DNA from 2 places in the Nitrospira defluvii genome. Region 2 is predicted to be linked to the other one. Evidence: riboswitches for the same ligand, from Rfam matches in the RefSeq annotation. Region 2 holds a riboswitch; the other holds the start of a gene.

Region 1 (3,393 bases), on a different contig from region 2:
CGCAGGAGCAGGGTGCGTGTCGCGGGCAGCATGTTGTGTAGGGTCCCGTCGAAAATCAGCACCTGCGGCCGTGTCACGATCGCGCGGGCCACGAGAATACGGAGAATCTGGCTGATGGACAGGGTAACCTCCAGGCCGGAGACCGGCGTGTGCAACCCCTGCGGCATCGCGTCGATGTCGGTATCCAACTCCACGAAGCGCAGGGCCCATTGGAGGTCGTCATATTCGATGCTCGGTCGCCCGAGGGTGAGGTTGTCCTCCAGCGTGCCGTCCAGCAACGTCGGATGAGAGTCCAGGATGAGGCCGCGTACCCGGCTGATGGCATCCCGCTTCACTTCGACCAGATTCATTTCGTTGTACCGGACGAAGCCTGTGGTCGGGGGATGAAGCCCGGCCAGCACTTTGGCGAGAGCGGTCTTGGCGGGATTGCTGCTGCAGAGGATGGCGACCTTTTCTCCTGGTGACACCTCCAGCGAGACGTTCTGAAACATCGTGCTTCCATCCGGACTGGTATAGGACAGGTTCCGGCAGGTCAGCCGAATACCTGATACCCCGAATTGCATCGCCGGTACATCCTCCTTGGCCTGCTCTTCTTCTGTCGGTAGTGAAAACACGGCGGCGATTTCCCGGCAGGAGACGAAGGCGAAAAACATGGCCACCATGCGTCGTGCCAACGTGTCCATGTTCACCAGCAGATTCCCCACCAGCACCTCGGCGGCGGCGAATTGGCCCACGGTCAATTGGCCGTCGACGACGAGAAGTCCGGCGGTAATGATGAGTCCGCTGTGGCCGACCACCTGCCAGAGAGCGGCGGCCTTGTACTGCCTTCCGGTCAAGGTATCCGAGCGGCGTTGTCGAATACGGGCATAGAGGCGGGTGAGGCCATCGGTGCGTTCCAGCAGATAGGGGCTGTCGCCTGCCGCGCGAAGGTGCGGGAGGTTGTGTGCGATGTTCTGAATCCAGCCGAAAATCTGGTAGTGCAGTCGGGACATCTCCAGGGTGATGAAGAAGCCGCCGCGGCCGAAGAGTGTCAGCAGTCCGACAAAGCCCAGAATCAGGACCAGAATGTAGAGGGTGAAGTAGGGGTGAAACAGGATCAGCATGGTCACCCCGATGGTGCCGACCACCGCGACGTTGAACAGATCCGCCACCATGGCAACCAGCGCCCGGGTGAGTAAGTCAGCCTCCATGAATCGATGGGCCTGTTGCGGCGCGAACGTGTCGTCACGCAAGCGAGGAAGCAGCCGCGTGAAGGCGATGGCGATGCGTGTATAGATCCGCTGCTGGAGCGTTTCGACCGCGCGCGCCTGGAGCACGCGGAAGGCGGCGACCCCGGTCAGCGAGCTGGCGACGAAGATCGTCAGCGTAAAGATCATCCGCGGCTCCATGGCAAAGGAGAAGGTGCTGACCAATTCCTGGACGGCGATGGGGACGCAGAGAAGGAAGAATCCGATCGCGACGGCGTATGAGGCGATGATACCGAGCATCGACCGTTCGAGCGTCAGGAGGAGGCTCAAGTGCGTGAAGATGTCGCGGAGGACCCGGGTCAGTTGATATTGCGGATAGGCCGGGCTGGTCGTGGGCTGTTCGCTCAAAGAGGCTCCTACCGCGTGGGGCGCTGGTAGGAGTTATCAGCCGGGCGCGGAAGGGCGGTCGGCGGTTCTCGGTGAACTCCATCACCTTGGGACTCGTCAGGAACAGTGCGAAGTCTAGACCGGCATCCCTGCCGCCGTCAAGACAATCGACGGTTCTCGGTTCGCTGAGCCTGTCGCTGAGGCCGTGGAGGGGCTAACGCAGGAAGAGCGATTTGAAAATCAGCGCGGTGCCCGACAGAAACAGAAATACCGCGAACGTGGTCCGGTATCGATCCGTGCTCATCTTGCTGTAGAGCAGCAGGTCGGTGCCCAGGAACATGCTGATGCCCGCGGCCAGGTATAAGACAGTCGTGGGGGTGGCGATGGTCGAAGGACCAAGGGAGAGCCCGAGCGTCAGGAGTTGAAAGAGCGCAAAGGTCCCGTAGGACACCGCGGTGGTGGCGCGGGTCTGGTCTTTGTCGTATGGCTTGCTGTGAATGATGGCCGTCAGCAGTGAGCCGCCCAGATTGGTCAAGCCATGCACCATGCCCATCACCACGAAGTACGTACGCTCATACCGTACGAGTGATTCGATGACTCGTTGAAACGGCGGATATACGCTTTTCAGGGCGGCCACGATCAGAAAAACCCCGACGATGCCGCCGATGTTCAGTTTGCGTGTCGTCACCAGCAGAAGCCAGAGGATGACGCAGGGAATCGAGAGGGTGAGGATCTGCCGGTAGAACGGAAGATGAATCTGCCGATAGTCCTTACTGACTTGGAGCAGGTTGATGGCCAGCGAGATCGGCAGGAGTGTGGTCAGGGTGGTGATGAAGTCGTAGCCCAAGACCAGCAGAATCGGGGTGCCGAACAGGAGGACGCCGACGCCGAAGAGGGATTGAATGGTGGCCGTCAGGAGAATCGTTGCGAGAATGTCCCAGTGCATGGTGACGCTGTCCCATCCGGCGCGGGCTTTTCTCGGCCCGGCTTGTGCCTCTTACGGTTGCTGTCGGATATAGCGCAGGGTCGTAGCGCCGGTCAAACAGTGTAAATGGCGTCGAGGAGGTGATCGGCGGTTGATGGAACGGCATGCCTGCGGGGTTATTGTGGCTTGGAGGGAACCGGGCGATCGGGCGGAGCGGAGACGGTGAAGCGCATGGTGCCCATCAAGCTCATGTCGTTGATCTGTTCGCCAGCGTGGATTTCCACTTTATAGCGACCGGGTTTCCAACTGCCTTCCGCGGGGAGCAATGTGAGGTAGCCGGTTTGGTCTTCCAGGGCGATGTACATGGCGTCTTCGGCCACGACCGGTTGCCCCGCGGCTCCTGCTTCCGGCTCGGGATAGCAGCGCCCGAATACTTGAAACGATTGATAGTGCTGGTGCAGTTCGAACACGATGAAAATCGGCTTCGATCCGGCGGTGAACTGCTCTGTGGGGGCGACGGGAACGATTTCATGGGTCCGTTGAAACCCCAGTTCTTCATCGAATCCCTCGGCGAGCACGATGCGGCGAAACATGCCTTCGGGCGGGGCGTCGAAATTGTAAGGTTTGGCGTTCTCAGTGCGGTTCTGAAAGTCCGGGATCGGCACATTGCGCGTGAGAGGGAGATCCTCAGCTCCAAGGGGGGAGCCTGAGAGGAGGACGATGAGGCAGACAAGCGCGCCGAGCTCCCGCATGCTGTCTTGGTACACCTGCCCTAGCAGGCCTGTCAAGGAAGTGCGTGGGCGTGCGGATGTTGGGGTGTGAGGGCGGCGCATCAGGGGGGCCATGTCGAGGCGCGATGGGTTCCGGAGTCATCGGAGACTGGTTGCGGGTGAA
Region 2 (3,393 bases):
TCTCGGAGCGATGGGGGCGGCCTATTGGATCGCGGGCTGGTCGCTTCAAGCCTCCGAAATCGCCGGCATCGCACTCTCGACCACGTCCGTCGCCGTCGTGTACGCCGTGATGCTGGAACGGGGGTATAACCGGACCGATCTTGGCAAAGTCATCCTGGCCGCCTGCTTTGTCACGGATCTCGGAACAGTGCTCGCGCTCGGACTCCTCTTCGCGCGGTATGACTGGTGGTTGCTGGCTTTTGTGTTGGCCATGAGTGTGCTGCTCTGGCAATTGCCTTCCGTTGCCCGGCGGTTTTTCGCAGCGGTCGGGACTCGCCTCAGCGAACCGGACCTGAAATTCATCCTCGTCATCCTCTGCGGCATGGGGGCCCTTGCGACGCTCGCGCAGAGCGAAGCGGTGCTTCCTGCCTATCTGCTCGGTATGGCTTTGGCGCCCCTCTGTCTCAGCTATCCCACCGTGATTCATCGGATGCGGGTGATCGCATTTTCGATTCTGACTCCCTTCTATTTCCTGAAAGCAGGAACGCTGGTAGATGCTCATGCCGTTCTCGGCGCCTGGCTGTTGATCGTCCTCCTGCTCGGGGTCAAGATCGCCACAAAATTTGTGGGTGTCTGGCCGTTAGCCCATGCGTTTCGATTCGGGAAACGTGAGGGGCTCTATACGACGCTATTGATGTCCACCGGCCTGACGTTCGGAACGATCTCGGCGCTCTACGGACTGACACACGGAGTGATCAACCAGGAGCAATATGCGGTCCTGGTGGCCGTCGTCATCTTGAGCGCCATCGTCCCCACCGTCATCGCCGAGCGTTGGTTCGACCCTGGCCTAACGCCGACTGAAGAGGGCTTCAACGGGACTGCCAAAACTCAGCCCACCTCGCTGTCCCAAGAAATGCCGATCGTCTGACCAACCATGAAGGAGGCTGCCAATGTATCGAACAATTCTCGTGGCCAATGACGGGTCTTCCGGAGCTAGGGGTGCTTTGCTCGCCGCAATCGACATGGCGAAACGCGATGAGGCAGATTTGCACCAGATTTGCGTGGAAGAACATCTCCCGCACTATGCTGCACTGATGGGAGAAGTGATCGAGGCCAAAGAGGAAGCCAAGGAATTTTTCCAAAAAGTGATTGCCGAAGCCAATGCGGCAGCCGCCGCTCAGGATGTCCGGCTCACATCGCATGTCATTCCGGGACACGCCGTGGAAACGATCGTCACATATGCGAAAGACCACGACTTCGATTTGCTCGTCATAGGCTTCACAGGGCATTCGAACATCTACGGACGCATTTGGGGTGGCACATCGCAAAATCTTATACGACTCGCGCCCTGCAGCGTGCTTGTTGTGAAATAAGCAGCGGTGATGAGGAGGCGTAGCAAGGGATCCAGGCTCGGGAGATTGTGGATTTTCGAGGCTACCTTAAAGAGTAACGAGGACGCTTGATAATAGATCGTGGACGCGATCAGGCTACAGGCCGGAACGAGATGTCGCCATCGCGCTGGATTCGGCCGCCACCATAAACCAAGGCCGAAGATCCGTCCATTGGTGACCTCGTGGTGGCGATGTGGATGGTCAGATCAAGCCCCGGTCGGCCTACCGCTCTTGTCCCTCTGTAGTCGTCTCTCTCTGATACCACGCCCTGCACCACGCGAAGCCGCTCATTGAGGGAAAGCAACGTGGATTCGTTTACAGAGGCCAATCGGTTGTATGCACCTTATTGACACCGCTTTAATGGGGTTGTATGAATCAAAGCATGCGATAGATCGGTGATGGAGTTCACCGCGAAGCGCCGCTCGTCTGAAGACGAAGCGACTGATAACTCCTACGGCGAGACCCGCTGTAGGAGTTTTTTTTATCCCAGAGCGAAGGCTGACCAGGAACGTTCACCTCCGACGAAAGTGAGGAGCTTATGAACGGGACAGAGAGCTGGGAAGATGAAGGTATCAGTGGTACAGAGCGAATCATGGCCATACTGGCGGGAATGTTACTGGGTTGGATCCTGCTGTGGCACGTGGATTTGTCAGTTTTGCGTCCGCGCACCGGTGTAGCTTCTGCCGCTGATTCTTTGACCGTTGACTCATTGCCGAATGATGCGAGGCAGTTTCGATTCCAGGTGGAAAAGATTATCGGCAAGGTGGATGCCCTGATCGAGCAATTACGAGATAAGCCCAATAGTCGAGCGACCATCCTGGATTTGGTTCAGACTCGAGATGACATCCTACGGGAAGTCCCGAAATTAGACTCGGCACCGGGAGATGCCAAATGGAGTCAGAAAGAGATGCGCGAGAGCGTTCAGGACAAGCTGAGGCTGCTGAAGGGGCAATACGACAAAGCTACCGGGTCAGAGGGCTAGTCTCCGAGCTTAAGACGTTCACAGGAGAGTCCCCCAGGAGGAGCGTTCGCTCGCAATCATGCCGCCACCCATTCGATCTGAGAATTGGTTGAAGGACCAGCTCGCAGAGCTTGAGCGCACCCTTGCCGATATGGGTTCGGATTTCTCGGGATATGCTGTCATGGCGGGCGAACTCGGTCAGCGTCTTCGGGAAGGACGTTTCAGGTTGGCGGTGCTGGGCCAGTTCAAGCGGGGGAAGAGCACGCTCCTCAATGCGTTATTGCATGAGCCGCTCTTGCCCACGGGCATCCTCCCACTCACCGCCATTCCCACCACAATCCGCTACGGTCCTGAGCGACGCATCCGGATCCATCATCTGGATGGCCGCTTCGAAGACTACGACGGCTCGCTGGAGCAGCTGCAAGCAGTCCTGATGCGATATGTCACCGAACAGGGGAATCCCGCCAATCGATTAGGTGTCACCCGCGTGGAGGTGGACCATCCTGCCGCGTTCCTTGCTCAAAGTGTAGAGATTACGGATACCCCTGGCATTGGGTCCACTGTGCTGCACAACACACGCACCGCTCGGGCCATGCTCCCTGCCTGCGACGGCGTGCTGTTTGTGCTCTCACCCGATCCGCCCATCACCGAGGTTGAGGTTCAATTTTTGCGGGCCGTTCGTGAGTCTGCCACCCGCGTCATCTTTGTCCTCAGTAAGGCCGACCTGCTTGCGCCGTCGGAGCGTCAACAACTCGTGACATTTTTGAAGCAGGCCATTCGGGATGACGCTGGGTTTTCGGGCGAGGTGCGCATTTTTATCCTCTCCGCGCGGCAGGCCCTTGAGGCAACCCTTGAAGATACCCAACTTCCGCAGGCTGAGAGTGGAGTGAGTCAGCTCGAATCCTTTTTGGCAGAGTTTCTCCTGACCGACAAGCGCGCAGCGCTGCAGGACGCGATTCAGCGAAAGGGGGTACGCCTGATCCAGGAGGCTTGCTTTACTTTGGATCTCCACCGCAAGGTCCTTGAATTGCCGCGCGAGGACCTTGCGCGTCGGGCCGAACG

The links. A riboswitch is a leader RNA that binds a small molecule or an ion and turns the genes downstream of it on or off. The one in region 2 is predicted to bind fluoride.
Region 1: linked by a shared signal. The riboswitch ahead of KJA79_RS07035 (ATP-binding cassette domain-containing protein) and the one ahead of KJA79_RS16295 (hypothetical protein) in region 2 are both predicted to bind fluoride.

The regions. Positions count from the first base shown of each region.
Region 1 is NZ_CAJNBJ010000001.1:1,444,625-1,448,017, forward strand. It holds gene KJA79_RS07035 (ATP-binding cassette domain-containing protein) at 1-1,595, opposite strand, end outside; fluoride riboswitch at 1,616-1,690, opposite strand; gene KJA79_RS07040 (sulfite exporter TauE/SafE family protein) at 1,789-2,520, opposite strand; gene KJA79_RS07045 (hypothetical protein) at 2,676-3,251, opposite strand.
Region 2 is NZ_CAJNBJ010000017.1:252,412-255,804, reverse strand. It holds gene KJA79_RS16305 (cation:proton antiporter) at 1-907, shown strand, start outside; gene KJA79_RS16300 (universal stress protein) at 930-1,352, shown strand; fluoride riboswitch at 1,756-1,831, shown strand; gene KJA79_RS16295 (hypothetical protein) at 1,909-2,352, shown strand; gene KJA79_RS16290 (dynamin family protein) at 2,411-3,393, shown strand, end outside.